4 regions of the Comamonas trifloxystrobinivorans genome follow, and region 1 is predicted to be linked to each of the others. Evidence: predicted binding sites of a transcription regulator. Region 1 holds the regulator's gene; each other region holds the start of a gene.
What was found. The regulator FNR, encoded in region 1, switches genes on or off when oxygen is low (the NO sensors DNR and NnrR bind a similar motif). The targets are predictions, from matches to a motif close to TTGATNNNNATCAA.
Positions count from the first base shown of each region.

Region 2: a site for FNR is predicted at 2,331-2,344, ahead of ACFIQF_RS00180 (MBL fold metallo-hydrolase RNA specificity domain-containing protein). Genes of this name have one in related genera too.
Region 3: a site for FNR is predicted at 2,991-3,004, ahead of cydD (thiol reductant ABC exporter subunit CydD). Genes of this name have one in related genera too.
Region 4: a site for FNR is predicted at 1,548-1,561, ahead of ACFIQF_RS19905 (DUF3079 domain-containing protein). Genes of this name have one in related genera too.

Region 1 is NZ_JBHZGV010000009.1:152,918-157,790, reverse strand. It holds gene hemN (oxygen-independent coproporphyrinogen III oxidase) at 1-1,258, opposite strand, end outside; gene fnr (fumarate/nitrate reduction transcriptional regulator Fnr) at 1,410-2,132, shown strand; gene ACFIQF_RS12540 (universal stress protein) at 2,278-2,721, shown strand; gene ACFIQF_RS12535 (malonate--CoA ligase) at 2,849-4,405, opposite strand; gene ACFIQF_RS12530 (enoyl-CoA hydratase/isomerase family protein) at 4,473-4,873, opposite strand, start outside.
Region 2 is NZ_JBHZGV010000001.1:39,767-44,639, reverse strand. It holds gene hrpA (ATP-dependent RNA helicase HrpA) at 1-1,265, shown strand, start outside; gene ACFIQF_RS00190 (S24 family peptidase) at 1,304-1,978, opposite strand; gene ACFIQF_RS00185 (helix-turn-helix domain-containing protein) at 2,049-2,279, shown strand; gene ACFIQF_RS00180 (MBL fold metallo-hydrolase RNA specificity domain-containing protein) at 2,439-3,911, shown strand; gene ACFIQF_RS00175 (hypothetical protein) at 4,085-4,678, shown strand; gene ACFIQF_RS00170 (IclR family transcriptional regulator) at 4,783-4,873, opposite strand, start outside.
Region 3 is NZ_JBHZGV010000007.1:274,683-279,555, forward strand. It holds gene ACFIQF_RS10545 (membrane-bound PQQ-dependent dehydrogenase, glucose/quinate/shikimate family) at 1-423, shown strand, start outside; gene ACFIQF_RS10550 (TonB-dependent siderophore receptor) at 638-2,770, shown strand; gene cydD (thiol reductant ABC exporter subunit CydD) at 3,217-4,873, shown strand, end outside.
Region 4 is NZ_JBHZGV010000017.1:86,747-91,619, forward strand. It holds gene ACFIQF_RS19900 (HAMP domain-containing sensor histidine kinase) at 30-1,280, shown strand; gene ACFIQF_RS19905 (DUF3079 domain-containing protein) at 1,295-1,498, opposite strand; gene rbsD (D-ribose pyranase) at 1,604-2,005, opposite strand; gene rbsK (ribokinase) at 2,002-2,958, opposite strand; gene ACFIQF_RS19920 (LacI family DNA-binding transcriptional regulator) at 2,955-4,007, opposite strand; gene ACFIQF_RS19925 (ABC transporter permease) at 4,012-4,873, opposite strand, start outside.

The DNA.
Region 1 (4,873 bases):
CGACCAGGCCCTGCTCCACCAAGGGCTGCAGTTGCTCCAGCTCAGCGGCAAAGTACTGGCGAAAATCGACCAGCCATGATTGCTCGACCGACTCCAGCACCACCGTGCCCTGGCACATCAGGCTCATGATCACGCAGCGGCGCAGCATGTCGTCCCGGCCCAGCGCCAAGCCGCGCACCACGGGGATCTGGCCTTGGTCGATCAGGTCGTAATACTCTTCCAGCGTTTTGGCGTTCTGGCTGTAGGTGGCACCGATTTTGCCAATGGCCGACACGCCCAGCGCCATCAGATCGCAATCGGGTTGCGTGCTGTAGCCCTGAAAGTTGCGGTGCAGGCGCCCTTGGCGCTTGGCCACGGCCAGCCCATCGCCAGGCAAAGCAAAATGGTCCATGCCCACATAGACATAGCCCGCCGCCTGCAGACTCTCCAAAGCCATCGCCAACATGGACAGCTTGTCGACCGGGTTGGGCAGCTCCTGCACAGCAATGCGGCGCTGGGGCTTGAAGCGCTCGGGCAAATGTGCATAGGCGTACAGCGCAATGCGATCGGGGCGCAGCAGACAGACTTGCTCCATGGTGCGGGCAAAACTGGCCGGTGTTTGCTGCGGCAGGCCGTAGATCAAATCGATATTGATGGACTCAAAGCCGATGGCGCGCGCCTGCGCCACCAAATCAAACACCTGCTCGGCGGGCTGCTCTCGGTGCACGGCTTTTTGCACCTGCGGGTCAAAATCCTGCACGCCAAAGCTCAAACGGTTAAAGCCCACACTGTAGAGATGGCGGAGTCGCGCCGGCGTCACTGTTCTGGGATCGACCTCTATAGAGTATTCGCCCCCCGGCTGCAGCTGAAAGCGTGCACGCACCATTTCCATCAGGCGTGTGAGTGCTTCATCACTCAGGAAGGTTGGCGAGCCGCCACCCAGATGCAACTGGCTGACAGGCTGATTGCTGCGGCAATGCGCCAACTGCAAATCGAGTTCGCGCTCCAGATAGTCCAGGTATTCGTCGGCGCGCTCGGGGTGCTTGGTGATAATCTTGTTGCAAGCGCAGTAGTAGCACAGCGACTCGCAAAACGGTATGTGCACATACAGCGACAACGGCACCAAACGGCTACCCAAACCAGCACTGCGCTGCTCCAGCGCTCGTCGGTAGCCATCCGCATCAAAGGCTTCAACAAAGCGGTCTGCGGTAGGATACGAAGTGTAACGCGGGCCGGATACATCGAACCGGCGCAGCAAGTCGGGGGTCAAGGCCATCATGATCTCTCTTCTTTTAGAAGCTGCAATGTGCCGCAAGCGGACGCCCATGTCCTTGACTTATGTCAAGGATCATTTTTACGCCTCCGTACACAATGAGGCTAAGTGTGGAACCTTTGTTTCTACACAATTTTTTGTAACCGGATATTGACACATGACACCCAACGCGATCAAAGTGGCCTGCTCCAACTGCAATCTGCGCGAGTTGTGCATGCCCGTCGGCCTTTCATCCGATCAAATGGATCGTATTGACGAGCTTGTTGCCACCCGCCGCAGAATCAAACGAGGAACCGCCCTGTTCCGCAATGGCGAGGCTTTCAACTCGCTCTATGCGATCCGCACCGGTTTTTTCAAAACCACCATCGCCACCGAAGATGGTCGTGACCAGGTCACCGGCTTCCAGATGGCGGGCGAGATCATCGGGCTGGATGGCATCGTCAACGACCGCCATTCCTGCGACGCGATTGCGCTGGAAGATGCGGAAGTCTGCGTCATGCCCTATTCCACGCTCGAAGAGCTCTCGCGCGAAGTCAACGCGCTGCAGCACCACGTGCACAAGGTGATGAGCCGCGAGATCGTGCGCGAGCACGGCGTCATGCTGCTGCTGGGCAGCATGCGTGCAGAAGAGCGCCTGGCCGCCTTCCTGCTGAACCTGGTGCAGCGCCTGCACACGCGCGGCTTCTCGCAGTCCGAGCTGATCCTGCGCATGACGCGCGAAGAGATCGGCAGCTACCTGGGCCTGAAGCTCGAAACCGTCAGCCGCACTTTCTCGAAGTTCGCCGAAGAAGCCATCATCGAAGTCAAGCAGCGCCACGTCCGTATTCTGGATACGGACAAACTCCATGCGCTGGTTAACAACCAGCACTGCGGCGTGTAATCACAGCGCCAAAACACCTGCATCAGTGCTGATTTGGCGCAAAGTCTGGTAGTTATGCATGCGCTAAGGTGATCGGCTCGCTGCAACCAGTGCTCGCCAACTTTTCCCGGCGGGTGCTCTAGCCCACACCAAAAAGGAGCTGCTGATGTACCACCATATTCTGCTTGCCACCGACGGATCGGAACTGTCCAACAAAGCGGTGCAACACGCACTGGCACTGGCCAAACTGGGCAAGACGCAAGTCACCGCCGTCAATATTTCGCCCAACTATCCGCGCAGCTATTTTGAAGGCAGCACGAATGCTGATCCGGCCGAGATCGCCCGGGTGCAAAAAGGCTGGCTGGATTCGGCGCAGGCCGTGGTCGACAAAGTGGTGGCCGAAGGCGCCAGCGCGGGTGTGCCCGTCAAGGCCCTGGTGGTGCAGTCCGATCTGGTGGCCGAGTCGCTGCTCCGAGTGGCCGACAGCGAGAAGTGCGATCTGATCGTCATGGCCTCGCACGGCTACAAAGGCCTCAAGCGCCTGCTGCTAGGCAGCGAAACCCAGCATGTGCTGACGCACGCCAAGGTGCCAGTGCTGGTACTGCGTTGATCGCATAAGCACAATTACAGGCCCACGCGCCCAACCCCCCAAAAAAAGAGAAGGCTCCCGGCCTTCTCTTTTTTGCGTCCATGGACACCATTGCAGCCGCCAGCTGGGCTGACGGCTGTGGCCGGATTCAGGCCTTGAACAGATCCTGGTACTGCGCGCGCAGCAGGTTTTTCTGCACCTTGCCCATGGTGTTGCGAGGCAGCTCGGCCACCACAAAGCAGCGCTTGGGGATTTTGAAATTGGCCAGCTGGTTTTTCAGCGTGCTGATGATGCCGTCCGCATCCGGGCTCTGGCCGGGTTTGGCAATCACCACGGCCACGCCGACTTCACCAAAATCCGGGTGTGGCACGCCTACCAGCGCACTTTCGGCCACGCCGGGCAGCTCGTTGATATAGCCTTCGATCTCGGCCGGATAGACGTTGTAGCCGCCCGAGATGATCAGGTCTTTGCTGCGGCCGACAATCGTCACATAGCCGCGCTCGTCGAGCTTACCCACGTCGCCGGTCTTGAACCAGCCATCGGCGGTGAACTCTTCGGCCGTTTTCTCCGGCATGCGCCAGTAGCCGCTGAACACGTTGGGCCCTTGCACCTGGATATTGCCAATCTCACCCACCGGCAAAGCCTGGCCATCGTCGCCATGCACACGTACGCCCACGCCGGGCAGCGGAAAGCCGACGGTGCCACCGCGGCGCTCGTCCTGGTGGTTGTAACGGCTGTCGGCGCGGTAAGGGTTGGAGACCAGCATGATGGTTTCGCTCATGCCGTAGCGCTCCAAAATCGTGTGGCCGGTGCGGGTTTGCCACTCGCGGAAAGTCTCGATCAGCAGCGGCGCCGAGCCCGAGATGAACAAGCGCATGTGCTTGGTGCTCTCTTTGCTGAGTGCCGGCTCCGCCAGCATGCGCACATACAAGGTGGGCACGCCCATGAAAACCGTGGCGCGCGCCATGGCCGCGATCACCGCCTTGGGCTCGAACTTGGCGAACCAGAGCATCTTGCTGCCGTTGAGCAGTGCAGCGTGAATGGCAACGAACAGGCCGTGCACGTGGAAGATCGGGAGCGCATGGATGAGCACATCGCCTTTTTCCCAGCCCCAATAGTCTTTCAGCATCACCGCATTGCTCAGCAGGTTGCCGTGGCTGAGCATCGCGCCTTTGCTGCGGCCCGTGGTGCCGCTGGTGTAGAGAATGGCCGCCATGTCATCTGCGGTTTTAACGGCTGGCTCGTGCTCCTCGGCACAGTGCACCGCACGCTCCAACAAGGTGCCGCTGCGGTCTTCGCCCAGTGTGAAAACGCTTCGCGTGCCGCACTGGAAAGCAATTTTCGAGACCCAGCCAAAGTTTTGCGGCGAGCACACCACCACGGCCGGCTCGGCGTTGGTGATGAAGTATTCGATTTCAGCGCTTTGGTAGGCCGTGTTCAGGGGCAGGAACACATAGCCGGCGCGCAAGGTGGCCAGGTACAGCGCCATGGCTTCGACCGATTTTTCCACCTGCACCGCCACTCGGCTGCCGCTCGGGATCTTCAGACTGTCCAGCAGGTTGGCGATGCGGGCGCTCATGCGCTCCAGATCGCGCCAACTGTAGTTCAGCGGCTCGCCGCTGGGGGAGGTGGTTTCGACCGCCACCTCGTCCAGATTGCTGGGGAATGCGTCGCGCAGTGCGCAAAACAAATTGTGATTTTTCATGCTTGTCTTCTTGCTTGGTGGTGTTGTACGCGGCTGTGCTCACCGCTTTCAAAATAAAAATCAGCCCTCAAAATTGCGCCGGGCGCTTGGCGATAAAGGCGGCAATGCCTTCACGGTGTTCGGCCGAATCGGCGTACGCATAGGGCTGCGCCAATGCGGGTGCCGCTATATCGCCAGCCGCCAAGGCGCGCAGGGTTTGTTTGTTGAGCCGAGCCGCCTGCGGCGCCAGCCGTGCAATGCGCTGCGCGGTTTCATCCACATGCTCAGCAAGCGCCTCAGCACTTTGGCAGCGGCTGAGAAAACCGCTGGCCAGCATGTCGGCAGCGCCAAACACTGCGGCTTCCAACAGCATTTGCCGCGCCTTCAGGCTGCCGATCTGGCTGGCCACCAACGCAGCTTCTTTGGGTGCCATCGGAAAACCGAGCTTGGCAATGGGCGCACCAAATTTGGCGTTGTCGGCTGCAACGC
Region 2 (4,873 bases), on a different contig from region 1:
CCGAGAACGCGCAGCGCCTGGCCGATCTGCTGGGCGCGGGCGAGCGCTTTGGCGATGGCAGCTTGACCGAAGTGCTGCTCAAGCAAACGCGCGATGAGACTTCGCTCGACATCAAGCGGGCCGATTTCAAGCTCGACATGCTCAGCCCGCACCTGTTCATGAACTTCCGCATCACGGACGAGCACGGCCGCCAGCTGGGCCAGGGGCGCAACCTGGGCGCGCTCAAGGCGCAATGGGGCGCTAAGGCGCGTGGTGCTTTCCAGGCCTTGGCGGGCCTGAACCTGGCATCGGCAGAAAAGAGCCAGCCAGAAAACAAGCACCCAACCAGCACAGCAGCGCCGGCCGCCGGCCCGTCAGCAGCCAAGCAAGCCAATGCCAAATTGCCAGCAGCGGCCAAGCAGCCAGCGCATGCCGCCGAGCAGCTCTACACCGACTGGAGTTTTGCCGAACTGCCTGAGCTGATGGAAATCAAAAAAGGCCAGCAGACCTTGATTGGTTTCCCGGCACTGATCGACCACGGAACGGCCGTCGGCATCGAGGTGTTTGACGAGCCCGAAGTGGCCGCCGCACGCCACGCGCTGGGCCTGCGCCGCCTGTTTGCGCTGCAGATTCGCGATGCGCTCAAGTACCTGGAAAAAAACATTCCCGACCTGCAGAAAATGGCGGTCGGCTACATGCCGCTGGGCACGCAAGAAGAGCTGCGCGAGCAGATCATCAACGTGGCCATTGACCGCGCATTCTTGCAAGAGCCCTTGCCGATGAATGCCGAGCAGTTCAAACAACGCGTGCAAGAGGGCCGGGGCCGTTTGACCTTGATCGCCAACGAAGTGGCGCGCATGGCCGCTGGCGTCTTGCAAGAGTACATGGCCGCTGTGCGCAAGATCAAAGACACCAAGAATGCGCCTGATGCCACCAAAGACGCGGGCGAGCAGTTGCAAAAACTGGTGCCTAAGAACTTCATCGCCATCGCGCCGTGGACGCAGCTCGGCCACTACGCGCGCTACCTCAAAGCGATCACCGCGCGGCTCGACAAATACCGCGCCGACCCGGCCCGCGATGCCGCCAAACTCAAAGAGCTGCAGCCGCTGGAGCAGCGCTACTGGCGTCTGGTAGCAGAGCGCAAAGGCCAGGTGGATGCGCGCATGCAAGAGTACCGCTGGATGCTCGAAGAACTGCGCGTGAGCTTTTTCGCGCAAGAGCTGCGCACGCCTTACCCGGTAAGCAGCAAGCGCCTCGACAAGGTGTGGGCGCAGCTGCAGCAGTGATGGGGCAATGATGTTGCGGCGGTATCGGCGGCGCGTGTTTACAGCTTTTTGCCAACAAAAGCCCAGAGCACGCGGCCCAGCACCGGCAGCGGCGCCTTGCGTTTGAGCACATCGACGGTTTTGACGCCGGGGTTGTCGCTGCTGATCTCGAAACTGCCGTCGCCACGCTGGGTGACGCGCTTGACCAGCATGCGCTCGTTGCGCAGCAGCACATAAATGCCGTCTTCGGTGATGGCATCCACACCGCTGTCTACCAGCAGCAGATCGCCATCATGAAAGGTTGCTTGCATGCTATCGCCCCGCGCGTACAGGTAGCGCAGTGCCGACACGGAAGTAGGGCGCAGCAACTGTTCTGCCCAATCGCGCGACAGTGGCAGTGCGCTCGCCAACAGGCCGTCTGCCTTGGCTTCTTCTTGTTGGTCGCCGTCGTCGTTGGCATCTGTGGGCGCCAGGTTGGGCACCAGCACCATGTTGTGGCTCAGGCTGGCGTCGTCCTTGCGTTTGGACTCTCCCTCGCCCAGCGCCAACCAGTCAGACGACACCTTTAACGCCTTGGCAGCGCGGGCGTGGTTCTCGGCGCTGAAGGCGCGGCTGTCGCCGTCCACCACCTTTTTTACCGCCTGATAGGTCACGCCTACCTCTTCGGCCAGCACCGTCAATGTGAGCTTGCTGGCCTTCAAGGCCAGGGCAAGACGTTCTTTGTAATCAACCATGGTTGAAATCATCACGGATGTTGATCTAACTATGGTTGTTAGGAAGTCATAACCATGGTTGAATCGACGCATGTCTATACGCAAATCACAAGCAATCGAGATCCTTGGTGGCTCCGTCAGTGCTGCTGCATTGGCCATGGGCATCAGCTACCAAGCCGTGGACCAATGGCCAGAGCTGCTCAGCAACCGCCTGTGCGACCGGGTGCTGGCCGCCTGGGCGAGGCAGCATGTGAGAAAGTTGCCTGCCCCATTCCAGGAAATACGCGCGCGCGAGCGCTTTCTGGAAAGTCTGCGCCACTGAGCTTGCGCTGTGTACCCGGCCTGCTGGCCAGGCGTCATGCTAGGCACAGCTTTGATCTGCCTCAATACTGACTCTGGGCGGCTGGCTACCCAACTGCTAGCATCAAGTACCACTGATGCCTGCAATCCGCAGAAAAAGCAAAAACAAGGTAGCCAAGCAATGCAAATCACATTTCTGGGCGCGGCCCAGCAGGTCACCGGGTCTTGCTATCTGGTACAAGCCAATGGCTGCCGTTTCCTGATCGACTGCGGCATGGTGCAAGGCAGCCCCGAAGCCAAAGACCGCAATTACGCTCCCTTCGCCTTTGACCCGCGCGAGATCGATTTTGTGCTGCTGACCCACGCGCACATCGATCACAGCGGCCTGCTGCCGCGCCTGGCAGCACAAGGCTTTGCTGGGCCCATCTACACCACGCCCGCCACGGCAGATTTGCTCTCCGTATTGCTGCGCGACAGCGCCCATATCCAAGAGGTGGACTACATCCGCGCATTAAAGCGCGCCCCCAAAGGCGGGCACAAATCCGGGCATGCAGGCAAACAGGCTGGCCACCAGCAAGAGCACCGCCATGGCGCCAAATCGTACGAGCCCTGCCTGCGCGAACCGCTGTACACGGTGCCTGATGTGGTCCGCTGCCTGGCGCTCATCAGCAGCCACAAATATGACCATGAATTTGCGCCGCACCCTCAGGTGAAAGTGCGCTTTAGCGATGCGGGGCACATTCTGGGCTCGGCCATCGTTGAGATCTGGTTGACCGCGCCCGATGGCAGCGTCAGAAAACTCGTGACCAGTGGCGACTTGGGCCAACCCGGCCGCGTAATCTTGCGCGACCCCAGTCGTATCGCCAATGCCGATGTGCTGCTGATCGAATCCACCTACGGCGACCGCCTGCACAAAGACATGGACAGCACCTTGGACGAGATGGTTGATGTGGTCAGCAACACCTTACCGCGTGGCAATGTGGTGATACCGGCGTTTGCGGTAGGGCGAACGCAAGAGCTGCTGTACTACTTTTTGCAACTCGCCAGGCAGCAGCGCCTGAGCGGAGTGAACGTGTTTGTCGATTCGCCCATGGCCGTGGCCGCCACCGAAATCACCTTCCGCCACTTCGAGACTTTTGACGACGACGCACTGGCGCTGCTCTCGCAATCGCAAAAACAGCTGGCCTGGCCGCACATCCACTTCATCAGCGACGTGGAAGACTCGAAAAAACTCAACCAGATCGAATCGGGCGCTGTCATCATCTCGGCCAGCGGCATGTGCGACGCCGGCCGCGTGCTCCACCACCTTTACAACAACCTGGCTCGCAGCGAATGCGCGGTGGTGATTGCCGGCTTCCAGGCCGAAGGCACGCTGGGCCGCCGCCTGGTAGATGGCGAGAAACTTGTTCGCCTGCTGGGCGACGATGTGCGCGTGCGCGCCTCGGTCCACACGCTGGGTGGCTTCTCAGCCCATGCCGACCAAAAAGCCTTGCTGGATTGGGCAGGCAGCTTTGAGCAAGCTCCGGCGCGGACCTTCGTGGTGCATGGCGAGCCCCCTGCATCGCAAGCTCTGGCTGGCGAACTGCGCAAGCTGAGTGGCTGGCAGCGCAGCAAAGTGGTGGTGCCCGAAATCGGCGCGGTCTTCCCCTTATAGGTCTCTAGGTTCGCAGGTTTGTAGGCCGGTAAGCTTGTAGCGCCATAGCGCTTGGCAGCACCTCGCCACTTGCCTGGCCGCCCACCTTCTTGCCGCCTGCTGGACCGCCCGTTTTGCCGCTCTCGGCAGTGCGCGCAGCTATTGCGAAGTGCCACTGGTGCCACAATCGCCAGGTGACAAAACAGAACCTTCGCGCCCGCTGCGCGCAAGCGCTGTTCTGGTCGCGCCCCTTGTGCGCGGCCGAATGGGCTTTGCTGGACCACTACTTTGGCGCCCCGGCCGACCCGCGCTGGCGCCAAATGCGCATCTACCTGCGCCGCCTGGGCGACACGCGCCGCGCCTTGTCATTCAACGGCGGGTTCCTCTCTTTCCCACGCTACTGCTTTGCTGTCGCCGACCCGCGCCAGCCCTTGCGCCTGGAGCAGCCCTTGATTGCCGGCTGGCTCATGCACGAGGCTTTTCACCACTGGCAACGCCTGCAAGGCCGCCCCGTCACCCGCGACGCCATCCGCCTGCAATGGCGCTTTTGGCGCCACGGCGACAACCCCTATCTCTACAACGCCTGCGCATCACCCGAAGCCCTGCTGACGCAGTTCCAATCCGCCCAGGTAGAACAACAAGCCCAAATGTGGCAAGACGCCGTCATGGCCGATCTGGCTTACCGGCAAGCGGTGGCCGATGGCTTGGAGCGGGAGGATTTGGCTTGTGTGGCTTTGCCGTTGGGCGGGGTTTTGGGGTGGGTGCGGGGAGAGCGTTGCTTCAAGTGATGTCTGCGTTGATTTGCGTGAAGGCGAGATTGGGCTCTTGCCGTTCAATCAGTCGGGTGAAATATCTGAACACTGATAAGCAATGCGTCGTTTTGAGTGTTGTTCTAACGTATGTCCACTTCTTCAAAGAAAGGAGTGACTTCAGCTTGGTGTAAAACATCATCCAGGATCCTGGCCACTTCCTTGCGCCGCTTG
Region 3 (4,873 bases), on a different contig from region 1:
TTCAACTCCTTCCTGGGCCTGCCTTGCCACCAGCCTTCGTGGGGCAATCTGACGGCCATCGACATGCAGTCCAAGCAAATTGCCTGGCAAGTACCACTGGGCACGGTGGAAGACAGCAAGCTGCATGGCGTGCGCTTTGGCCTGCCGGTGCCCGTGGGCATGCCTTCGCTCTCGGGCCCGTTCTCGACCGCTGGCGGCCTGACGTTCTACGCCGGCACGCAAGACTACTACCTGCGCGCTTTTGACAACCAAAGCGGCAAGGAACTGTGGAAGGGCCGCCTGCCCGTGGGCGCACAAGCTACGCCCATGACTTATCTGTCGCCCGAATCGGGTCGCCAGTTTGTGGTGGTGTCGGCTGGCGGCGCCCGCATGACGGCCGACAAGGGCGACTACGTGATCGCATACGCCCTGCCCAAGAAATAGTTTTTGCAATCGGCGTACAGTGACGCCCCTCCGCCACTGCGCGCCCCGCCGGGAACCGGGTTCCTGGCGGGGCTTGCGCTTTTTTCCTGTTCTTTATCAGCCAGCAACTGCGGCTAGCCAGCCATGCTGCGGTTGCTGACTCATACGGACCACGCGCTCCGACGGAACTGACAACAAAATGAAAACCTACCGCCTCACCCCCATCGCCCGCAGCATGGCCCTGCTGGCCGGTGGCTACGCCCTGGCTGCCGCATCGGCCTCGGCCCAAACGGCTGCAACCGCGGCCAACGCCCAAGACAAAGACAGCGCCGACGTCACCCTCGGCACCGTGGAAGTGCGCTCTGCCGCTGGCGCGCCCAGCCTGCAGGCGCTGCCCGCATCGGCCACCGTGGTCGATGGCGAGCAAATGCGCGATCGCCAGCTGCAGGTGAACCTCAGCGAAAGCCTGGGCGGCGTGCCCGGCTTGCAACTGCGCAACCGCCAGAACTATGCGCAAGACTTGCAGTTGTCGATGCGCGGCTACGGCGCCCGCTCCACTTTTGGCGTGCGCGGCATTCGCCTGTATGTGGACGGCATCCCGGCCACCATGCCTGACGGCCAGGGCGCGCTCTCGCACATCGACATCGCCAGCCTGGAGCGTGTCGAAGTGCTGCGCGGCCCGTACTCGGCCCTGTACGGCAACTCGGCAGGTGGCGTGGTCAGCGCCTATACAGAAACGCCCGAAGGCCGGCCCTCGGTGGAAGGCGGCTTTGCTGTTGGCAGCAACGGCCAAAAGCGCATCTCGGCCAAGGCCAGTGGCCAGACGGACAGCGGCATCAGCTACGTACTCAGCAGCAGCCGCTTCCTGACCGACGGCTACCGCGACCACAGCGCCGCCGACCGCAACATCGCCAACGCCAAAATCTCCACCAAAATCGGCGACGACGCACGCCTCACCATCGTGGCCAACACCATGAACGTCGATGCCCAAGACCCGCAAGGTCTGACCTGGGCGCAATGGCAAGCCGACCCGCGCCGTGCCTCGTACCGTGGCGACACGGGCGAAGCGGTGGCTGAGAAGTTCAACACCCGCAAATCGCTGGAGCAAAGCCAGGTAGGCGCCACTTACGAGCGCCGTCTGGACGGCAGCAACAGCATCGCCATCACCGCCTACGGTGGCAGCCGCAGCATGGAGCAGTACCAATCCATCCCGGTGGCCACACAAGCCGCAGCGGGCCACGCTGGCGCGGTGATCGACATGTCGCGCGATTACGGCGGCGTGGACGCACGCTGGACGGGCAAGTTCACGGATGCGCCGCTGCCAGTTACCGTCACCGCCGGTTTGGCTGTGGATTCGATGCGAGAAAACCGCAAAGGCTACAACAACTACAGCGGCAGCACGCTGGGCGTAAAGGGCGCGCTGCGCCGCGACGAGAAGAACACCGTCACCAATGTCGATCCCTATGTGCAAGCGAGCTGGCAGTTGGCCCCGCGCTGGAGCCTGGACACCGGCCTGCGCTACAGCAACGTCAAATTCGAATCGCGCGACCGCTACATCACCGAAGGCAATCCCGATGATTCGGGCGATGTCACGCACCGCAAGGCCTTGCCCGTGGTGTCGCTCGCCCACCAGCTCAGCGACACCCAGACTGTCTACGCCAGCGTGGGCCGTGGTTTTGAGACGCCCACCTTTACCGAACTGTCTTACCGCCCCGACGGCATTGGCGGCCTGAACCTGGGCTTGCAACCCAGCGTCAGCACGCAGTACGAGCTGGGCTGGCGGCAGCGCCTGTCGGGCACCGTGCAAGGCAGCTACAGCGCGGCGCTGTTCCAGTCGAACACCAGCGACGAAATCGTCAGCGCCGGCAGCGACAACGGCCGTACCAGCTACCGCAACGCCGGCAAAACCCGCCGCCGTGGCGCCGAGCTGCAGGCCGATTTGCGCATTGCCCGCCAGTGGCAAGTGCGCGCCGCCTACACCTACCTGGATGCCTCGTTCCGCCAGGCATCGGGCAATGCCGCCGTGGGCAACCAGTTGCCCGGCCTGTCCAAGCACCAGTTGTTTGCCGCGCTCGATTACCAGATCAGCCCCGAATGGCGCGCCGGCATCTCGGCCGAACATGCCAGCAAGGTATTTGTGAACGACGCCAACAGCGCCACCGCGCCGGGCTACACCATTGCAGGCGCCAGCCTGGGGTGGCGCAAAAACATCGGCCCGTGGACGCTGAACGCCTTTGCCCGCGTAGACAACCTGTTTGACCGGAAGTACGTGGGCTCGGTCATCGTCAACGACGGCAACAGCCGCTACTACGAAGGCGCGCCCGGCCGCAACTGGAGCACTGGCCTGAGCGCCAGCTACCAGTTCTGACAGCGCACCCCTCTCCCACAACGGCCAGGCAATCTGGCCGTTTTCTTTTGGCGCGCCCAACCTGGGCGCAGCATCAGCGTCTGCTACCGGCTACGCCTTTCGTCATTAAAACAACGCGAGCGCAGCGGGCGCTCAGCGACAGCCTTAGCTTGCGCTTGTCCAAGCCTCAGGGCCTTATTCCGTGGTTATTACGCACAACCCGGGTCAACCCGCAAGACTCTTGACTTACAGCAAGGTCTACTGAATCTCAGCCCGCCAGAATTCGGCCTGCATTCACGCGCATCCCCACCGCAGGCCAAGCACAACACCATCGCACAACAAAACAGCCTGTTTTTGTAACAGCAGCAGCCCGCAGCGCGGCTGCCTCCCCGGCTATGGTTGTGCAACGCAACAATCACGAGTTACAATACTTTCAAACTTTTCTGAAAATTGAAAAACTCCATTCCATGCGCGTCCTTCACCACTCCACCACCCAGCTCCCCGAGGGATGTGCTTTGGCACGCCCTTCGCGGGCCGGTGCGTGGTTGCAGGTGGCAGCGACGCTGGTGTGGTTGCCGCAGGCTGCGCTGATCGCCTGGTCGATTGCGGCCGTGCAAGCCGGCCGCCCATTCGCCGATCTGGTGCAAGCGGCCGTGGCCTTTGTGCTGCTCGGCCTCGTGCGCTCCGGACTGGAAGCCGCAGGTATTCGCCGCTCGTTCGCCAGCGCCCGCGCTTATACCCAAGCGCTGCGCATGCAAGCCTTGGCGGCCCTGGCGCAACGCTCGCCGCTCGATGCCGAGCGCCCCGCCGCCGGCACGGTGGCCAGCGTGCTCAACGAACAATCCGACCCGATCACCCCATACCACGCCCGTTACACCACTGCCCGCACCAAGGTGATGGTGGTGCCGCTGTTTATCTTGCTGGGTGTGGCTTGGTACTCGTGGGTGGCCGCCTTGGTGCTGCTGGTGGCAGCGCCACTGATTCCTCTTTTCATGGCCCTGGTAGGTTGGCGCGCCGAAGCAGCCAGCCGCCAGCACCTGCACCAGATTGGCGAGCTCAACCAGTTTCTGCTGGACCGCATCCAAGGCCTGGCCAGCATTCGCGGCCTGGGCGGCGTCGCCCAAGTCACCGAACAACTGGCCCGCACCGCCGATTTGCTGCGCAACAACACCATGGCGGTGCTGAAAATCGCCTTCCTGTCGTCCGCCGTGCTGGAGCTGTTTTCTGCGCTGGGCGTGGCCTTGGTCGCCGTCTACGTGGGCTTTCACCTGCTCGGCCAACTGCCGTTTGGCAGCTGGGGCGGCCAACTCAGCCTGGCGCAAGCCATGTGGGTTTTGCTGCTGTCGCCCGCCTTTTTTGAACCGCTGCGCGAACTGTCGGCCGTCTGGCACGACAAGGCCGCTGGCGTAGCCGGAGAAGCCGCTCTGCAAAGCTTGCAAGCTCCGGGCAAGCATTTTGTCGGCAGCGCCGAGGCATCGGTCGCTGAACAAGCCACGGCCGCCTGCACGGTAGAGCTCGAAGGCATCAGCTACCGTTACAACAGCCGCTTGCCGCTGGTCGTCGAAGATTTGGACATCCGCATCGCCGCCGGCGAAAGAGTGGCGCTCTGGGGCTCCAGCGGCAGTGGCAAATCCACCGTCATGGCGCTGATCGCCGGCTTGGCTGCACCCACTGCCGGCCAGATTCGGGTGGCAGGCCAAGCCATGGACGACGAACACGCCAACGCGCTGCGCGCCAGCATGGCCTGGGTGTCGCAAAAGCCTCACCTGTTTGCCGCCAGCCTGAAGGAAAACATCCGCCTCGGCCGCGCCATTGCAGAGTCTCATGTGCAAGCCGCCATCGATTCGGTGGCCCTGGGCGATGTGCTGCGCCAGCGCGGCAATGCCGTCATTGGCGACGGTGGCCTGGGCTTGTCGGGCGGCGAAGCCCTGCGGCTGACGCTGGCCCGCGCTGCCGTGCATCCCCATTGCGCGCTGATTCTGGCGGACGAGCCCACTGCCCATCTCGATGCCGAAACCGCCACTTTTGTGCGCGAAAGCCTGCTGGCTCTGGCTGCACGCGGCGCCACCCTCATCGTCGCCACGCACGATCCGCTGCTCGCCGCATTGATGGACCGTGTCGTAT
Region 4 (4,873 bases), on a different contig from region 1:
CTCCAGGCACAGGCCATCGCTTTTCCACCATGCAGCTGTACAAGTACTTTGCCGAGCGGCTTTACCTGCGCATCTGGCTCACCGTGGTCGGCGGGGTGGCTGTGCTCATTCTGGTGATCGGCTGGGCCTGGCAGGTAGCGGCCGAGAAGAACGCCACGCCGCTGCAACCGCCCACGCGCGAAATCAGCATCCGCAACGCCGACGGCACGCCGCTGCTGCAAGGCCTGGCCGTGCGCCAGCCCAGCGAGCCCGGCGACAAAGTGGTTTACCAGCTGGAGGACGAATCGGGCCGCATCTACGAGATGGAGCTCTCGCGCCGCTCGGATCGGGGCGAGCGTGGTGGCCCGCACCGGCCTCCGCCCAACCTGGGGCCGTGGTGGTTCTGGGTCAAGCCGCCGTTCGGCTTTTTCTGGATGCTGGGGCTCATTGGCATTGTGGTGATCGTGGGCGTGTTCCCGATCATTCGCCGCCTGATGGGCCGGCTGGAGCGCCTGCGCCAAGGCGTCAAGCAGTTTGGCGACGGTGATTTGTCGGTGCGCGTCGACGTGCGCGGCAACGACGAAGTGGGCGAACTGGCCCAGCAGTTCAACGCGGCGGCGGCGCGCATCGAGACGCTGGTGCAATCGCACAAATCGCTGTTGGCCAATTCGTCGCACGAGCTGCGCAGCCCGCTCACCCGTATCCGCATGGGCGTGGAGCTGATGGGCGACAAGCCTTCGCCCAGCTTCAAGCAAGAGATCCAGCGCAATATCGCCGAGCTGGACCAGCTGGTCGATGAGATCTTGCTGGCCAGCCGCCTCGACTCACGCGTGGCCGATGTCGGCACCACCGAGCTGATCGACCTGATAGGCCTGTGCGCCGAGGAATGCGCCCGCATCGACGCCGAGCTGGAGGTGCAGGCCGAAGGCGAGATGGAGGTACGCGGCATCGCCAAGCTGGTGCGCCGCGCCATCCGCAACCTGCTGGAAAACGCCCGCCGCTACAGCCCCGGCCCGATCACCTTGTTTTTGGTGCAACACAACGGCTACGCCGAAGTGCGCGTGGCCGACCGCGGCCCCGGCGTGCCGCTGGACCAGCGCGACCGCATTTTTGAACCGTTCTACCGCATGCCCGGCGCGAGCGAGCGCAACGGCGGCGTAGGCCTGGGCCTGGCCCTGGTGCGCTCCATCGCCGAGCGCCACGACGGCACCGTACACTGCGAAGCCCGCGAAGGCGGCGGCGCGGTGTTTGTGCTGCAAATGCCGTTGGCATCAGCCCAAGTGCCGCTGCACAAAGACTAAGAACGTTTATTTTTTCAAGCCTGCGCCGCTGCTTCCGCCAGCGGCGCAGCACCGTCTGGCAAAGCGCTGCCGTACCAATCCGGGCCAAATAATTCCGCAGGGTGCGGCGTGCGCTCTGAACCATTGCCACAAGCCATATCGCGTGCCGGGCAGTATTGCTCGCAACCCCAGCAAATGCGTTCAGGGTGCGCCGGTTGAAGAGGAAATTTGCGGGCCATGTTTGCTCTCAAATAGAGAGCATCATGCGACCGTGTTACTTGTCTTGTTTTGCTTTACAGCAAAGGGCTGAAGCAGTCGCGCGCGGACAGGTCCGGCGCCGTTTTTTAAAACACCACGCCCGACACCAGCGCTACGTTGGCATACGGCGTGAACTCACCCGTACGCACCACCGCCACCGCTTGGCGCGTCAATGTCTTGAACTCGTTGTGCGACAACACCTGCGGCGCTGCTGGCAACAGCGGCACTTGTTGCGCGTACCAGCTGGGCGTTGCGCCGCTGGCAGACAGGCTCTCGCGCGCCACCACGGCGCGCTCTACCTGCAGCTCGCTCAGCACGGCTTTCAACACCTGCTCGACCGTAGGCACGCCCTGGCACAAAGCCAGGTCGATACGGCGCACGCCGGGCGGCACGGGCAGGCCGGCATCGCCGATCACCAGCACGTCGCCATGGCCCATGCTGGCGATGACTTGGGACAGCTCGATGTGGAGCAGAGGGTTGCGTTTCATAACGGGCTCCAGCGGGTCGGCTGCGTGGTGCTGCCGACTTCTGCAGAAAAAGGAATCGATGGTTGCGCGCCAGCGCGGGTGACGCAGATGCTCGCAGCGCGCATGGCCCACTGGGTGGCCTCGTCCAGTGCGGTGCCGGATGCGAGTTGCACCGTCAGCGCGCCCAAGAACGTGTCGCCCGCCGCCGTGGTATCTACCGCTTGTACGCGCACGGCCTCATGCCAGTGCGTAGTGCCTTGTGCGTTGCAAGTAACCGCACCATTGGCGCCCAGCGTAACCACCACTTGCGCCACGCCCAGCGCCTGTAATTGGCGTGCGGCTTGCGCGGCAGTTTGCGGCTCGTCTACGGGCAGGCCGCTGTACTGCGTGGCTTCGCTTTCGTTCACCACCAGCAGATCGACCATCGGCCACCAGTGCGCCGGCAAAGGCTGCATGGGCGAAGGGTTGAGCACCGTTTTGCAGCCCACGCGGCGTGCCACGCGCAGCGCTTGTTCTACCTCGGCCAGCGGCGTTTCCAGCTGCAGCACCACATATGCGGCATCGCGCAGCAAGCGCTCCAGCAACGCCTCGGGCACGTGCAGCAAATCGTTGGCGCCGGGCACCACCACGATCTGGTTTTGCGCCGCATCGTCCACGCTGATGACGGCCACGCCCGTACCCACCAAGCTGCTGCGCTGCACATGCTGAACGTCGATATGGTCGGTCAGCAAACCAGCCAGCAACTGCTCGGCATAAGCGTCTTCGCCCACGCAAGACAGCAGCGTCACCGCCGCGCCCTGGCGCGCACAGCTGACGGCCTGGTTGCCGCCTTTGCCGCCTGCCACTTGCGTGAGCGACTGGCCCAGCATGGTCTCGCCCGCACGCGGCATGTGTGGCACGCGCAGCACCAGATCCATGTTCAGACTGCCCAGCACCACCATGCGCGGTGCCTGGCTCAGAATGGGTGCATTCACACCACACCTCCACTCAAAGTTTGCATCGACGGCCGGGCCGCCGGCTTGCTGCTGGCGCGGGTGACCAGCGCTGGCACCAGCAATTGCGTTGCCGAGGTGGCGGGCCGCGTTTTGTCAGCCTGCATGCCTTGCAGCAACCAGGCCAGCGCCTGCTGCGCCATGGCCTTGACCGGCTGCGCCACCGTGCTCAGCGGCGGCTGCGTGTAGCTGGCCAGTTCGATATCGTCGTAACCCACCACGGCTACATCTTGTGGCACGCGCAGACCGAATTCATGCACGGCGCGCAAAGCGCCCATGGCCATCAAATCATTGCAGGCCAGCACAGCGGTAGGCCGCGCTGCCGGCGCTGCAGCCAGCAAGGTGCGCATGGCCAGGTAGCCGCCGTTGACGCTGAAATCGCCGTACACCAGCAGATCCGGGCACATGCCCACCTGGCGCATGGCCTGCTGCCAGCCTTGCACGCGCTGCTCGCTGGAATGCAGTTGCTCGGGCCCGCCAATGCAGGCAATGCGCTGGTGGCCCAGCGCCAGCAAGTGGTTGGTGGCGAGCATGCCGCCTTGCACGTGGTCGGTCTGCACGCAGGGGCGCTCCAACCCGGCGATGGCGCGATCGATCAGCACCATCGGGATGCTTGTCTGTGCCAGCAGTTGCGACATCTGCGCGTCGTCGCTGGTCGAGGCTACGACCAGGCCGTCCACGCGCTTTTGCGCCAGCACGTCGAGGTAGACCTTTTGGCGCTCTACATCGTCGTCGGTATTGCACAGCAAGAGCGCATAACCGGCGTCAAAGCAGGCGTCTTCCACCGCCCGCACCAGCTCGGCAAAGTAGGGGTTGGAGTTGTTGGGTACCAGCATGCCGATGGTGTGCGTGGCGTTCATTTTCAGGCTGCGTGCCACTGCGCTGGGTACATAGCCCAGGGTGCGCACGGCCGCCATCACCCGCGCCTGCGTGCCGGGGTTCACTGCCCGGGTTTTGTTGAGCACGTGCGAGACGGTGGTGACCGACACGCCGGCCAGGCGCGCCACGTCTTTGATACTGGTCATCGCCATGGCTTCAACCTCGGCGCGCAGCGCGGCGCTGGCGCACGGTGTCAATGATCACGGCCACCACGATCACCGCGCCGGTGATGATGCGCTTGGCCGGTTCGCTGGCGCCGACCTGGGCCAAACCAGCTTCAAGCACGGCAATGATGAGCACGCCAAAGAAAGTGGCAATCACCGAGCCGCGGCCGCCCATCAGGCTGGTGCCGCCAATCACCACGGCGGCAATCACTTGCAGCTCCATGCCGGTACCGGCATTGGGGTCAGCCGCTTCCAGGCGAGCCGATTGCATGAGGCCGGCCAAACCGGCGAGCAAGCCGGTCAGCGCAAAGACGGTGATGCGGATCGGGCGCGGATCGATACCAGCCAGGCGCATGGCTTCTTCGTTGGTGCCGATGCCGATGATGTAGCGGCCGAACACGGTGCGCGTGAGCACGATCTGGCCGATGATGACAATCGCCACCGCAATCAAAAATGCGGCCGATACGCCGTCCACAATGGGCGCGGCCAAGCCCGAGATCGCATCGCCCACATACTGGGTGCGCGAGTCGGTCACCAGATAGGCGCCGCCGCGCAAGGCTTCCAGCATGCCCAGCGAGACGATAAAGCTGGGCAAGCGCCAGGCCACCGATACCGCGCCCGTGACAGCGCCACACAGCAAGCCGGTCAGCAGGCCCAGCAAGCCGGCCGCCCAGGGGTTCAAACCCCAGACCAGAATGGCCTGCGCCGCCACGGCGGCCGAGAGCGCCAGCACCGAGCCTACCGACAGATCAATGCCGGCGAGGATGAGCACGAAGGTCATGCCCACAGCCATGACCGCCAGCGCCGGGATCTCGTTGGCGATGGTGACAAAGGTCTCTTTGCTCCAGAAATAC